3 regions of the Kurthia populi genome follow, and region 2 is predicted to be linked to each of the others. Evidence: riboswitches for the same ligand, from Rfam matches in the RefSeq annotation. Region 2 holds a riboswitch; each other region holds the start of a gene.
The links. A riboswitch is a leader RNA that binds a small molecule or an ion and turns the genes downstream of it on or off. The one in region 2 is predicted to bind thiamine pyrophosphate.
Positions count from the first base shown of each region.

Region 1: it holds a riboswitch for thiamine pyrophosphate, as region 2 does, so the genes downstream of both, thiT (energy-coupled thiamine transporter ThiT) here and ACFSY7_RS14030 (ABC transporter ATP-binding protein) in region 2, are expected to answer to the same signal.
Region 3: it holds a riboswitch for thiamine pyrophosphate, as region 2 does, so the genes downstream of both, tenA (thiaminase II) here and ACFSY7_RS14030 (ABC transporter ATP-binding protein) in region 2, are expected to answer to the same signal.

Region 1 covers NZ_JBHUOR010000117.1:865-5,871, reverse strand. The annotation lists gene ACFSY7_RS13250 (tryptophan-rich sensory protein) at 88-834, shown strand; gene map (type I methionyl aminopeptidase) at 874-1,626, opposite strand; gene thiT (energy-coupled thiamine transporter ThiT) at 1,722-2,276, opposite strand; TPP riboswitch at 2,376-2,480, opposite strand; gene ACFSY7_RS13235 (hypothetical protein) at 2,680-2,793, shown strand; gene ACFSY7_RS13230 (aminopeptidase) at 2,949-4,178, opposite strand; partial or broken gene ACFSY7_RS13225 (DEAD/DEAH box helicase) at 4,532-5,007, opposite strand, start outside.
Region 2 covers NZ_JBHUOR010000122.1:9,502-14,508, forward strand. The annotation lists gene ACFSY7_RS14015 (hypothetical protein) at 1-36, opposite strand, end outside; gene ACFSY7_RS14020 (response regulator transcription factor) at 143-802, shown strand; gene ACFSY7_RS14025 (sensor histidine kinase) at 805-2,067, shown strand; TPP riboswitch at 2,180-2,287, shown strand; TPP riboswitch at 2,338-2,429, shown strand; gene ACFSY7_RS14030 (ABC transporter ATP-binding protein) at 2,494-3,168, shown strand; gene ACFSY7_RS14035 (ABC transporter permease) at 3,165-3,908, shown strand; gene ACFSY7_RS14040 (ABC transporter substrate-binding protein) at 3,905-4,909, shown strand; gene ACFSY7_RS14045 (GNAT family N-acetyltransferase) at 5,005-5,007, shown strand, end outside.
Region 3 covers NZ_JBHUOR010000104.1:455-5,461, reverse strand. The annotation lists gene thiE (thiamine phosphate synthase) at 1-339, opposite strand, end outside; gene thiD (bifunctional hydroxymethylpyrimidine kinase/phosphomethylpyrimidine kinase) at 329-1,141, opposite strand; gene thiM (hydroxyethylthiazole kinase) at 1,138-1,872, opposite strand; gene tenA (thiaminase II) at 1,859-2,542, opposite strand; TPP riboswitch at 2,605-2,703, opposite strand; TPP riboswitch at 2,753-2,851, opposite strand; gene ACFSY7_RS11880 (SH3 domain-containing protein) at 2,925-3,431, opposite strand; gene ACFSY7_RS11875 (SH3 domain-containing protein) at 3,444-4,148, opposite strand; gene ACFSY7_RS11870 (SH3 domain-containing protein) at 4,168-4,875, opposite strand.

The DNA.
Region 1 (5,007 bases), on a different contig from region 2:
GAAGAATGTTCACAGAAATGAAAATTGTTGCACGCGATTCATGAGGTATACTAATACGTATATCTTTATTTTTAGGAGGGGTTATCATTGGGCAGATTTTTAATTGTTCTGTTGGCGTTCATCGCTTTATTTATCGCCAGCTTATCTGCTTATGCACTACCACTCAACAATCATACGGCACTTGAACTGGCCTACAGTTATAAAATATTAATGTTTCCAGCTCTATACGTTTATTGGCTATTCCCAGGCGCTTTGATATTACTCGCTTATTGGGTTTTTGCGCAATGGCAAAAGCGCCATACAGCTTCTGCACTAACACTCACGCAAGCCATTTTATTTGCGATAAGCTCGATTGTATTTATCGTTTGGATTAATTTATGGCATTATGAGCAATTTATTCTTGCACTTGCGGCACTAGCTGTGATCTCTATCTGCTTATTCATACTGTATTTAACCTACCCATTAACAGAGAATAAAATGAATGGACGCCTGCCAATTTCAATTGCATTTGCTGCTATAGCATTCCTCACTTTTTTAACTATCGGCTTCCTGTTTATTTCGAATAACCTCATTGATTTTGGCCTTAGTCGTCAGCTATGGGCTGTTGTATTGTTAACGTGTGCAGCCGCACTTGCACTCGCAATCCGCTTCCATCTTTATGACGCCGCCTTTCCCGCTGTATTCATTTGGTTTTTAATTGGTGTAGCCATTGCTAATACTTTCAATGAATTGCTTGTCACAACAGCTGCATTATTTTTAAGCGGCGTCTTGATTGTTGGGATCATTTTCATACGCAAACGTTTGCCATCTAACGCAAATAAAAAAAGACTGTAACAGAAGAAACGCTTCCGCTACAGTCTTTTTTTATTGAAATTAATCGATTTTTGTTGTTAATACAGGACCATTTTTCGTTACGATAACTGTATGTTCTAATTGTGCAACAAATGATTTATCTGGTGTTAAGAATGCCCAGCCATCTGTGCCCTCTACGATGTTTTCAGCAGCTTGAGAAATGAATGGTTCTACAGCGAAAACCATGCCTTCTTTCATCATTGTTGCATCCCATGCATCATAGTAGTTTAAAACGTATTGAGGTTCTTCATGTAATGAATGACCTACACCATGGCCTGTTAAGTTCATGATTACTTTTAAACCTTTATCATGTGCTTCACGTTCTACAGCTTTACCGATTTGGTTCAAGCGCGCACCTGGTTTAATTTTTGCCATTGCGCGGTCAAATGAGCTTTGAGCCACATCGCAAAGGATTTGAAGTTCTGGTTTTTCAACATCGCCTACAACAAATGATACACCTGTATCTGCATAGAAACCGTCTACATGGCCTGATACATCAATGTTAATCATATCGCCTTCTTGTAGTTTACGGTTGTCCGGAATACCATGGGCAACACATTCATTTACACTAATACATGTATAACCTGGGAAGTCATATTCTGCTTTAGGGCCTGATACAGCACCTTTTTCTTCGAATAATTTACCAGCTAATTCATCTAATTCTTTTGTTGTCACACCAGGTTTTGTCGCATTTTTAAGGGCGTCACGAATTTCAGCCATTGCACGGCCTGCTTTCATTAACGCATCAAATTCTTCTTGCGTTTTCACAATCATCGTTCAAGATCTCCTTTATATTGAATCTTCTTCTACTATATCACACTTTTTTCATGACGAAAAAGGAACTGAATTAATTCAGTTCCTTCGTTTCTTTATCGTTTTTTAGGCTCCAATAGTTTCGGTGCCTTTGTCATGAGTAGACTAACAATCGCTGCCGTTAAAATAATGGCTGGCACCATGTACGAACCATTATAGACAATCGTATAAATTAGTGGATTTTGGTCACCCGCATATTCAGAGAAGAATACATAGCCAGCTGTTGCATGAGCTACATAGCGAATTAAACCGCCGATAATCGTCCCTATTGTAATGTACAAGGCCTTCTCACTCGCTGTTTGGGCACGTGTAACAAGTGGACGTAAAAGCCCTGCAAGCCCTACTACAGTAAACGCAAAGAAGTAATCAATAAAGCCTTGTAGCGGTGTTAAAATAAAGCCGCCAAACATCGCATTCATCGTACCGATTAATAAGCCCGTCACAAGCCCTGCCACTGTGCCCCAGCGAAACGCCATAATGACGATTGGCACCATCACAAGACTAATCGAGCCGCCCTGTGGCCATAAGCTAAATGTCAGCTTATCTAAAATAATACCGATGGCCGCGAAAATGGCGATTTCGACCATCATTAATAAATTTTTACTGTTCAATCCCTTCAACCTCCAATGTTGATGTACAAATCAAACCAGTTGGATTAGATAGATATGAAAAAAGCGATGCCAGGGAAAGATCCCTGACATCGCATAGCGTCAGCTGTCTATCCACATTCCTTCGCAAGCATTAACTTACAGGTTCTAAGGGTTAGAAGTCGCACTTCACTCTCAGCTATTTTAATAGCTCCCCTTGTGGTTGTTACATCTCGTTTATTGAACAACCCTATTGTACGGAAAAATGCTCAAGCTTTCAACCTTTTTGAAACTTTTCACACGCGCTTCCGTAAATAAGATGAACCGTTTATTCACAATATTGTACAAGCAATTAAAGTACTGTACGTTTAAAGAAATTCAACAACGGTAATACTATACTAACTACTAAAAAGTGAGGTTATGCATAATGAACTTAAAAAAAGTAATTAGCACAGCTGTTAAATTAGCACCTGTCGTTTATCCAATCGTGAAAAAAGTATTAAATAATAAAAAAGCGTCACAATCTACAAATCGCCGTTAAGGACATTTAAAAAGAGACTGGGACAAAACACGTCATGTTTCTTTTTTAGCGTTCACAACGAAAAACCGGAACTGCGCCATAGCGCGGTTCCGGTTTTTCTTATGCTCATAGGAGCGGTTATTTTTAGATGTATGTCAAAGTCTATTTTCTTTTTATTAAAATGCCCAAGCACCTTTACGGAATACAGCTTCTACTGTCCCGTCTGCATGGATGCCATCGATGTCCATTTCCGCACTACCGACCATAAAGTCTTCATGTGTAATTGAAACATTGATGCCTGCTTTATCCATTTCCTCTTCAGATAGCTCGCTACCACCCTCATAACAAGTTGGATATGCTGCACCAATTGCGATATGATTGGATGCATTTTCATCAAATAATGTGTTGTAATAAAGTAAGCCAGATGCTGAAATTGGTGATTCATGTGGTACAAGTGCGATTTCACCAATGTATTTAGAGCCTTCATCCGCTTTAATCAACTCATTTAATAATTCCTCACCTTGCTGTGCCTCTGCTTTCACAATCACGCCATTTTCAAAAGTTAATTTGAAGTTGTCGATAATATTCCCTTGATAGACAAGTGGTTTTGTTGATGACACATAGCCGTTTACATCGTATTTAGATGGCAATGTAAAGACTTCCTCTGTTGGCATATTTGCGACGAATTCAGTGCCTTGTGGTGTTTTACTAGAGCCAGTTGCCCAAATGTGTTTGTCTGGTAAGCCAACAATTAAATCCGTACCTGGCGCTGTGTAATGTAATTTAGCAAAATGCTTTTCATTCATTAAATCACCGCGCACATGTAAGTTTTTCAAGTGAGCTTGCCAGTTTTCAACGGCGCTACCTTCACCGATACGTACCGTTTTGAAGATTGCTTCCCACATTGCAGGAACTTGTTCTTCTTCAGGTAATTCAGGGAATACTTTCGCTGCCCATTTTTTCGACGGAATCGCAATGATTGACCATGCGATTTTATCATTCATTACAGCATCACGATAGTTTTCTAATGCTTTACCTGACGCTTTTTGGTTTGCTGAAATTTTTTCAACAGGGATGCCAGCCATTAAGTCTGGATCTGCTGCATCAATCCAAAGAAGTGCGCCACCACGTTCAATCAACTCATCACGTTGCTCTGTAATCCAACGAGGGAATTTTTCAAACTCTTCTACTGATGCATTTTCAAATAATTGTCGTGCGACTACATCATCTGAGTAGTTCACGGTTACGCGTGCTGCGCCAGCTTTATATGCTTCTTTCACAACTAAACGAGTAAACTCGATTGTATCCACTGTTGTGTTAATTAAAAGCGTTTGACCTTGCTGAATGTTTGTCCCTACTTTTACAGCAAGCTCAGCAAATTGAGCTAATTTTTCTTCGAATGTCATCATTAATCGACCCCTTAGCGTTTTTTATATGGACGTTTGCTGCCATCATTCTTTTTGTATGAGCCGCTACGAGTACCTTCGTTATCATACTTTTTGAATGAGCGATTTTCTTCGCCGTTCTTTTTATATGAGCGTTTACCTTCATCATTTTTTTTATATGAATTTTCATCATACTTTTTGAATGGGCGTTTGCCTTCGTCCTTACGAGTAGTGTCACCGTCATAACGTTTTTTGTACGGTTTATCGTCATATTTACGTTCTGAACGGTTATCATACTGCTTATTATAGTCTTTCTTTTTAGAATTGTCAGAGTTTCTGCCTTTTTTCGCAGGACCAGCTGAATAAAAACCTTTCCCTTTTACGAGACCGCCTTTATCCCAAATCTTTTCAGTCGGTTTTTCATCTAATGAACGGGTGATTTGTTTATATTGTTTTTCAGAAGGACCTACTAATAATGTTAGCACTTCACCGCTTTTCCCTGCACGACCTGTACGACCTGAACGGTGTGTGTATTGCTCTTGTGAAACCGGTACATCCACATGAATAACATGCGTTAAGCCTTCTACATCTAATCCACGCGCTGCAACATCTGTCGCGATTAGCACGCGTGCCTCCCCTTTACGGAATGCATCAAGTGCTCTTTTGCGCTCTTCTTTTTTCATATCTGCATGAAGTGTCACGATTGGTGCTTGGCGGTAATGTAACTTCGTTTCTTTCATTAATAATTGATCTAAATTATTAACAAAAGCTATCGCACGTAGGCCTTCTTGGTTTGATAGACGGCGCAGCATATCTGTTTTTTCACGTTCTTGCATTTTAATAAATGAAT
Region 2 (5,007 bases):
AACACTAATAAGAGCAGTTAATTGTGTGCGAGTCATAAGGCATCCATCATCCTTTCCGTTAGTAGATATACCAAGTATAACGGTGGAAGCTGTTGAAATAATAAAAGAAAGCTGAAGATTTGCTGAAAAAAGGGGGCGTACGATGACGAAAATTTTAGTTATTGACGATGAGATGAGTATTACACAATTTTTGCAAATGGGTTTGGAAGCAGAAAACTATGATGTTTCGGTTGCAAATGATGGTATGAACGGTATTCAATTAGCGAAAAATACGGTGCCAGATGTTGCGATTGTTGATATTATGATGCCGGGAATGAATGGCTATGAGGTGTGTCATTTATTAAAAAAACATGTGGGCTGCCAAGTTATTTTATTATCAGCAAAAGGAGAAGTCGAAGATCGTGTGAAGGGCTTAAATGCATTGGCTGATGATTATATGACGAAGCCCTTTAGCTTTGAGGAGCTATTAGCTAGAATTCAAGCGCGTTTGCGTAATGTAAATATACAGCAAGAGGAAAGTATTTTACTAATTGACGAGAAGCAAAAATTAATTATTTATAAGGGAGAGCCGCTGCAATTAACACGTACAGAATATAAGCTATTACATTATTTTATTGAGCATCCACAGACTGTATTATCAAAAGAAGCTATTTTGAACGCGGTATGGGGCTATGATTATTTTGGTAGCGTCAATGTTGTAGAAGTATATATGAAAACATTACGACAAAAGCTCGGAGATACAGAGCATACGATGTTACAAACCGTGCGTGGCTTTGGCTACAAATTGGATATACGCCTATGAGTATGCGTAAACAGCTCATTTGGCGTACCGTAGTTATTTTTATTATTTTGTACGGCTGCCTTGCACTTTTATTAGGCGCGATTTTTAAATATTCGATGCATGTTGAACAACAGCAATTAGTAGATGGAGCAGTACAAAATATACAGTTCAATGATCAAAAAGTGACGGAGGAATCGCAGCACTTTTTAGCACAGCAATTTCCGACAGCTAAGGTGGTTATTGATGGACAGCAAATTTTAGCACTTCGTGGGCCGCATCATGCTACAACGGATACCCGCGTTTTTGAGCAGCAACAACAAGGGCATCATGTTGAAATCTCCTTTCCATTACATGAGGAAAATGAATTAATGATGACACAATTAATGATTTTTACAAGTGTGGTTGCAGTGCTATTTATCATAGCATTCCTTTTTTACCGGCGTATAATTGAGCAAACATTGGCACCATTAAATGCACTAAATACGCAAGTACGGCAATTGTCGGCAGAAACAATGCATGACAAAGTAGCTGTGCCTCATGCGCCACTTGAAGTGAAGGAGTTAGAGCAATCTGTACAGCATATGCAAGACCGTCTACAAAGTGCTTTTGAAAAAGAATATGCTACGCAGCAAATGTTGCAGCAATTTGTCTCAGATGCATCACATGAATTAAAAACGCCATTAACTTCTATACAGGGTTTTACAGAAATATTGCTACGTTCACCACTAGATAATGTACAACAAATACGGCAGTCTATTGAGCAGATTCGCACGCAGGCAACACGCATGACAAAACTAACGGAGCATTTATTACAGCTTGCTCATTTAGACCGTGAAGAACCCTTACAATGTGAAGAAATTTCACTTGATGACTTACTTGAAGACCTAGCACCTATATTAAATATGTTGAATGAAAATTATACGATTCATTATATGCTACAGTCTCCATTACCGATTTCTGTAGACGTCATGAAGATTCAACAAGTAATCTTAAATCTTGTTCAAAATGCTATACGCTACAGTCCTATAAATACGACTGTGACGATAAAAACATATGGTTATACCGTAGAAGTGCTTGATGAAGGAGAAGGCATCGCATCAGCGCATTTAGCGCATATTTTTGAACGTTTCTATCGTATTGATAAGCACCGTGCTCGTCAATCTGGTGGAGAAGGGTTGGGCTTGGCGATTTGTAAATCAATTATGGAGCAGCACGGTGGACAAATTCGTGTTGCAAGTACAGTAGGAGTAGGTACTTGTTTTACGCTTATATTCCCTTTTAAATAAAGCTTTTTATTAAAATATAAAATTATACAAATGATGGTAGCAATAAAACCTTTTTGAGCAACCCATTGTCATTCAATTATTATCGTGATATACTCCTTGATAATCACATACAAAAAGATGCTAGGAGTGCTGATGTTGTCAGCCGAGAAATTCACGCAATGAATTAATCCTTGAACCTGATCTAGTTTGTACTAGCGTAGGAAAGCGTTGATTGATTCATATGATCACGTCCCATGCCGGAATTCTAGGCATGGGACGTTTTTTAATTTCATTTACCACTAGGGGTGCTGTAAAAGGCTGAGATGAAACCCTTATGACTTGAATTAGGTAATGCTAACGAAGGGAAGTGGGTTCTATTTACAGACGCATGTAGAGCCATTTCCTATAGGAAATGGCTTTTTTGTTGTGATGAAGGAGGAATGGATAATGGTTGTCGCAATGGAAGATGTATATTTTTCATACAATGAGAAGGTAATTTTAAGTGGCTTAAATCTACACATAAAAGCGGAGGAGTTTATTAGTATTGTTGGTGCAAGTGGTTGTGGGAAGAGTACGGTATTTCGTTTACTACTAGGACTTGAGCAACCACAGCAGGGTGTGATTAAAAAACCTGGAAAAATAGGTTATATGCCACAGCAACATCAGCTTATGCCATGGCGAACAGCGCTTGACAATGCGATTGTTCCTTTAGAATGTCAGGGGATTAAGAAGAAAGAGGCTCGTAGGCAAGCACAGCAATTTTTTATACGGTTTGGATTAGCGGATTATGAGGATAAAAAGCCACATGAATTATCAGGTGGCATGCAGCAGCGCGTAAGCTTTATACGAACTCTTTTAACAGGAGCGGACGTATTGTTGTTAGATGAACCATTCAGTGCACTAGATGCGCTTACACGCAAGGATTTACAGCAGTGGCTAAAGGATATTGTGAAAGTAGAAAAAAAGACCATTCTTTTTATTACACATGATATTGATGAAGCTTTGTTTTTATCAAATCGTATTTTTGTGGCGACAACACAGCCAATTGCAGCATTCGAATGCATGGACTCGTCAGTCTCAAAACAACAAATTTATGCCAAGATTGGTGGTGCTATGGTATGAGAAAAATGCTACCGCCATTAATTGTAATGCTCGTTTTACTAGCCGTGTGGGAATGGCTTGCACATTTGATTGCCTCACCTTATATTTTACCGTCACCGCGACAAATTATTGAAAAGATATGGCTACTACGAGAGCCACTCTTCATGATACATCTACCGGCGACATTAGCCATTATTGCGATTGGTTTAGTTATTTCACTTGTGTTAGGTATAGCTCTTGCATTAGTAATGGATGCTAGTGCTTGGCTAGAGCGCGCTTTTTATCCGCTTCTTGTCGTCTCACAAACGATTCCAACGACGGCCCTTGCACCTATTTTTGTGCTGTGGTTTGGTTATAGCATTTGGAGTAAGGTGCTTGTGACCGTCCTAATTGCTTTTTTCCCCATTGCGATGAATACTTTTGATGGCTTGCGCAGTGTGAAAAAAGGGCAGCTAGAGCTTCTGCAGACATTCGGTGCAAGTCGTTGGCAACAATTTTGGAAATTAAAAGTACCAAGTGCCATCCCATCCTTTTTTACGGGTTTAAAAATTGCTGTTCCGCTGACGGTAATTGGTGCTGCGATTGGTGAATGGTTAGGGGCTCAGTCCGGACTAGGTTACTTTAGTAAACGTATGATGACACAAATGGATGGGGCAGGTGTGTTTGCACCGATTGTTGTGTTATCACTACTAGCGATTGTTTTTGCTACGATAATGACAATAATTGAAAAAAAATATATTACGTGGAGGAAAGAAGCATGAAGAAAATAATGATGTTATGTATTTTAAGTGTTTGTTTGATGCTAGTAACTGCTTGCGGAAGTAGTGATAAAAAAACAGCAGCTGATGGGCTACAAGAGGTAACACTCGTACTTGATTGGTATCCTAATGCTGTACATAGCTTTATTTATGCTGCTGAGGAAAAAGGCTATTTCAAAGAAGAGGGGATTCGCTTAAACATCCAATACCCACAAAATGTGACGGACCCATTGACATTGACTGCTGCCGGCAAAGCAACGGTGGGGATTTATTATCAGCAAGATGTTGTGCGAGCGCGTGCAAATGAGGACATCCCTGTAAAATCAATTGGACCGATTGTACGCGAGCCATTAAACCATATTATTGTCCTGGATAAAGAAAAGACGATTCAATCACCGAAGGATTTAGAAGGAAAAACAATTGGTTATGCAGGAAGTGACCTGAGTGAAGCTTATGTAAAATCTATGGTAAAAGCAGATGGCGGGGACCCAGAGAAAGTGACGATGCAAGATGTAGGCTTTGATCTTGTACCAGCACTGATTACGAATAAAGTGGATGCGCTTAGTGGTGCGCTTATTAATCACGAAGTGCCCGTAATGGAGGAGAAGGGATTTCCGACACGTACGTTTAACCCCGCGGATTATGGGGTGCCGAATTATTATGAACTGTTATTTGTATCCGGGGACAAGACAATTGAAGAAAATCCAGCACTACTAAAAGCATTTTTACGTGCTTCTGAGAAAGGCTACGCTTATATGAAGAAGCATCCACAACAAGCATTAAATCTATTAATAGCGAAACAAGATAAAGAAAACTTCCCATTATCACCTAAAGTAGAAAAGAAAAGCTTACAAATTTTAATGAATACGATGGAGCAAAAAGAAGCTGCCTTTTTATCTGACAGTACAGATGTATGGCAACAGCAAATTGATTGGATGAGCGAACAAAAAATGATTACGACTAAACCACAGCCAACGGATTTATTTGTGAACTTATTAAACTAATATCTTTGAAAGAAGCTGGGCAAATATCTCCAGCTTTTTTTGTGTGTAAACGGGTATAGAAATAAGACAATTAAAGCAAGGGTGGGGAAGAATAGATG
Region 3 (5,007 bases), on a different contig from region 2:
AGCCGTATGCACCGATACTCCGATAAAACCTTTAAATTGTGCTTTTGCAATTTGTAGCTGTGCATCATCCTGGCCGATATGAAGACCATCCGCTTCTAGTAAAACAGCGAGGGCCACATCATCATTAATGACAAACGGCACATTATACTGTGTACATAAAGCCTGACATTGCCTTGCAAATTGAATATACGCCTCCCCCTTCAGCGCATAAGAACCTTTTTCCCGGAGCTGAAACATCGTAATACCCGCAGCAAGTGCCTCTTCTAGCGTTTGTAGAGGTGCCTTCACACAATTTTCCGTTCCCATAATAAAATATACCGCTAAATCACTACGCTTCATCGACGAACACCTCACAGTCATAGCGATTATAGGCAAAATGATTGGTCGGTCCATGACCATGTCCAATGCCTAGCGGATGTACGATAGCAGCTTGAATAAAGCGTTTCGCTTCAATAATGGCTTCCTTTAGCTCTTGTCCATTCGCTAGCCCTGCTGTAATGGCTGCTGAAAACGTGCAGCCTGTGCCATGCGTGGCCTTCGTATCAATACGTGGCGTCGTCATCGTAAAAACAGAGCCATCTTCTAAAAACACTGTATCTACCGCATCCACTCCGCTTAAATGACCACCCTTCATGACAATATTTTTTGCACCAAGCGCCATTAATCGCTGTGCTGCTTGTGCTACATCACTAGCTGTAGTGATCGTCATACCAGCGAGCACCTCTGCCTCTGGAATATTTGGTGTACAAACTGTCGCGACCGGCAATAAAACTTCCTTCATTGTTTGAACAGCCTGTTGCGCTAATAATGTCGCGCCGCCTTTCGCAATCATCACGGGATCGACGACAAGTGGGATATGTTGCTGTTGCATAGTTGCTGCCACCACGTCAATAATAGCGGGTGAAAATAGCATGCCCGTTTTCGCGGCTGTTATCTCAAAATCTTCAAATAATGCATGCAACTGTGCTGCAACAAATGCGGGCTCTGCTGCCATAATATCATGCACACCAAGTGTATTTTGTGCCGTCAATGCCGTAATCGCCGACGTGCCAAAGACGCCTAACTCCTGAAATGTTTTTAAGTCGGCTTGAATCCCTGCTCCGCCACCGCTATCTGATCCTGCAATTGTTAATGCAATCATGCTAATCCCTCCGAAATATGATGTAAGGCATCTAAAAAGCCCATTTGAAATGAGCCCGTTGCTTTAGGTCCGACGATGGTAGCCGCCTGCTTATACTGTTGTAATGTTTCCAAAAGAGAAGCTTCTGCACCAAGTGTTGCTGCACATACTGCACTAAGTAAGCAGCCAGTTCCTGTAACAAAGGTTGCTTCGACAACGCCCCCAGAAATACGATAAACCTTCCCTTGCTCGATTAAAACATCAGTTGCACCGGTAATAATGACGGCACATTGATAATCTTTTGCGAACTTGGATGCTGCTGCAATGACATCCATATTCCCCTCACCACTATCCACACCCTTTGCCTGCCACTGGGCGCCTGTAAGAGCCGCTAATTCTCCAGCATTACAACGCAATAAATCAATGTTCACTTGCGCTAAAAGTTGCTTTACAAACTGTTTGCGAAATGGCGTAGCGCCAACACCTACTGGGTCGAGTACAACTGGAACTTGTTGCGTATTTGCTGCTTTTCCAGCAGTCACCATCGCCTCCATCGTGCGCTCATTTAATGTGCCAATATTAAGTAATAATGCATCACTTACACGTACCATATCCGCTACCTCCTCGACGGCATCCGCCATCACAGGAGAAGCACCCATCGCAAGCAACCCATTTGCCGTAAAATTCGCTACGACATAGTTCGTTATACAATGGACAAGCGGTGCTTTTTTTCGAATATTAACGAGTGACATAGCGCATAACCTCCTGCTCCCAGTTTTCAGCCGTCCATGGCATTTCCCAGAACTTCCACTCATAGTAGCAGCTCTTTTTAAAATGCTGCTTAAATAATGAGATTTTATGCGGTTGCTGTTGTGCATAGTGATTCATTAACGCTAATTGTTGCTTAATATTCTCGTTCATATCGTCAGAGCTATAAAGCGCAAGCCACTGTTCATACAGCGCGACGCCTGGCTTCGCATCTTTAAAACGATTGCCAATTTCTAAATAGAGCCATGGACATGGGAACATCGCTGCGAATGCTTCTGCCGCATCTCCGTTATAGGCCGCATTGTACATATGACTCACATAGTTATACGCAGATGGCGAAGGTTCAAACGCTTCAAGTTCCGCGTCCGTTACACCTAACTCATGGAACGTTAGACGATGCATCTCAAGTTCTGCAAGTTGAATATTTTGCGCTGCTTGCAAATAATAGAGCGTCTCGTCCGCTTCTGTCGCCTTCGATGCAGCAATGGCCAATACCTTCGTATAGTGTTTTAAATAGAAGGCATCTTGTAGCATATAATACTTAAATTTCTCCAGTGGTAATGTACCGTCCACAATGCCTTGCACAAATGGATGCTCAAAGCTTGCCTCAAAATAAAGTGCATTTTCTTGTCTTACTTCGTCACAAAATGTCATTAAAAAGTCCTCCTCTTGGATGGACGTAGGCAAAAAAAAAGCACGCATCCGAAATAGGAGCGCGCTTTTAAAAAATTGCTCCCTACGTCAGTGTTAACTGTCAGGTTCTAAGGGTCAGGTTTTAACCTTCTCAACACAAATGTGTCCCCCCGCAAATTAAAATAGTGCAATAAAAAAACTCTCCATGACGGAGAGCAAATGTACACAGTAATGATTACGTACATTGCTCCCTACGCCCGTATTAACGGACAGGTTCTAAGGGTCAGGCTTTAACCTTCTCAACACATACGTGTCCCCCTGCAATAATTTTAATTATCCTTAGTATAGCATACATTCCAAAAAACGCCATAAAAAATCGGGGCATGATACCCCGCAAAGTTGCTTAGTGATAAATATATGTGTAAGCTGAGCTCACATACCCAACTTTTCCTTTATAATAAATTTTGTACCAAAAACCATCACGGAAATCGATCACTTTAAATGCTGCACGAGATGGCATTTTACCAATAATTTTATACCCTGTGCTTGGTCCAGAACGCATATTAAGATTCACACCTTTTGCCGTTGTCACAAAGCCTGTTCCCATATGAATTGGCTCTTTTGCGACATACGCTTTATGCACATAACGTTTTGTACCTTTATATGAAATTTGATACCATGTTGTCGCATAGCTTCGAAGCACTTGAATGGCATCATTTTCATTAAATTGCCCAACAACGCGGTATTTCTTACTTGGTCCTGTACGGATATTTAAATGATCCGTTGTTGAATACATCGTACTAATTGCTTGCGCGTGTTGAACAGTTGAGGGTTGCGCGGCATATGTTAGCCCAAATGCCGACTCTGCTAAACCTGCTGCAATTGTCCACTTTACCCATTTTGATGTCATGATGTCTCACCCCTATTTTTTCGTTACATAAGCGGCTGATACATAACCAATTTCCCCACGGTGATACACTTGATACCATTTCGATGTTGTTTTTTCTAATACTTGTACGCGGTCTTTATTATATAAGGCCCCCACTTGTCGATAGCCGACACCTGGCCCTGTTCGTACAGTCAGTGTATCATCTGCCGGCACACGCACCATATACCACGGAGGCGCTACCGTATATCCCTTATTCACAAAGCCAAACTGTCCTTTATACCAAACCTGTAGCCAGTTGCCAAATGACTTCGTACTTGTTACATAGAGTGGCTTTGTATGCGCTACCGCACCAATCACTTTATAGCCGACACCTGGCCCTGTTCGCATATTTAGTGTATCTCCCGGTGTATAGACCTTCACAGCTTTTACGAAATAGGGCGTTACGCTAACATATTCTTTTTGGACATATCCTTTTTGGCTGTCAATGTGCACCTCATAATAATCACGATTATATGACTTTAAAATATGCACGGGGTTATTTAGTGTATAGGTTCCTACCACTTTACTTGTAATGGCTGGCTTTTCAAATGCTTTTAAGCCATTGTATTGTGCATATTTTATCGTTATTTGCTGTACTGCTTGTGCCATAAATTGTGGCTCTGCTAGTACACTCACCCCCAGAGCTGAAAATGCGAAACCCGCTGCCATCAACCATTTTTTTAAAAGGGCTCTGGCCATCACTACTCCTCCTCACGATTTAGTATGGGAAAGGGGTTAAATATTTTGCATTAACATAGCCAATTTTGCCATCTGCATATGCCACTGCAAACCATCTACTACTCTCGACATTTACTGCGTATAGCACCTCATAGTCTGTCAAAGTACGAATCTTTGTATAGGTTGAGCCTGGCCCTGTTCGAAGATAAAGCTTCACGCCTTCTGTTTGAACACTATACGCTGGCAAACGTTCTAAATACGCGGCTGATACATAGCCTACTCGGCTTCCACCACTCCAAATACGGTACCATTTAGAATTCGTTTTATTCAGCATCGCTGCAATAGAGCCGCCTGATTTTTTGAATAAAATGCTATACGACGTGCCTGGTCCACTGCGCACATTTAAATTAGCCCCTCCGGTATTCACCGTATAATATTCTTGTACATTTGGTTGTGACGCAATCCAACTATTCGATACATACGCTGTTTTGCCTTTATATGAAATTTTTGACCATGCGCTATTGTATTTACTAATGACAGAAATCGGATCATTAAATGTTAATTGCCCTAATACACGATATCCTGTCCCTGGTCCACTTCGTACATTCACACCATCTGTAATTGAGAACATTGTATATGCCGCCTGCGCTACTTCTACATTAGATGAAGGAGATGCTACAGCTCCTAATCCAAATGCCGATGTTGCCAAACTTGCCGCCAGAGTCCATTTCACTAATTTTGATTTCATGCTAGTCACCTCATTGTAGTATTTTTGACAATACGTTGCATTCGCATGACCGAGTGTGACGTCATATCAACTATAGTACTTGAGTTTTTTTAAAGACTCTCTCTACCTAATCATTTGTTATAACCCACGCTC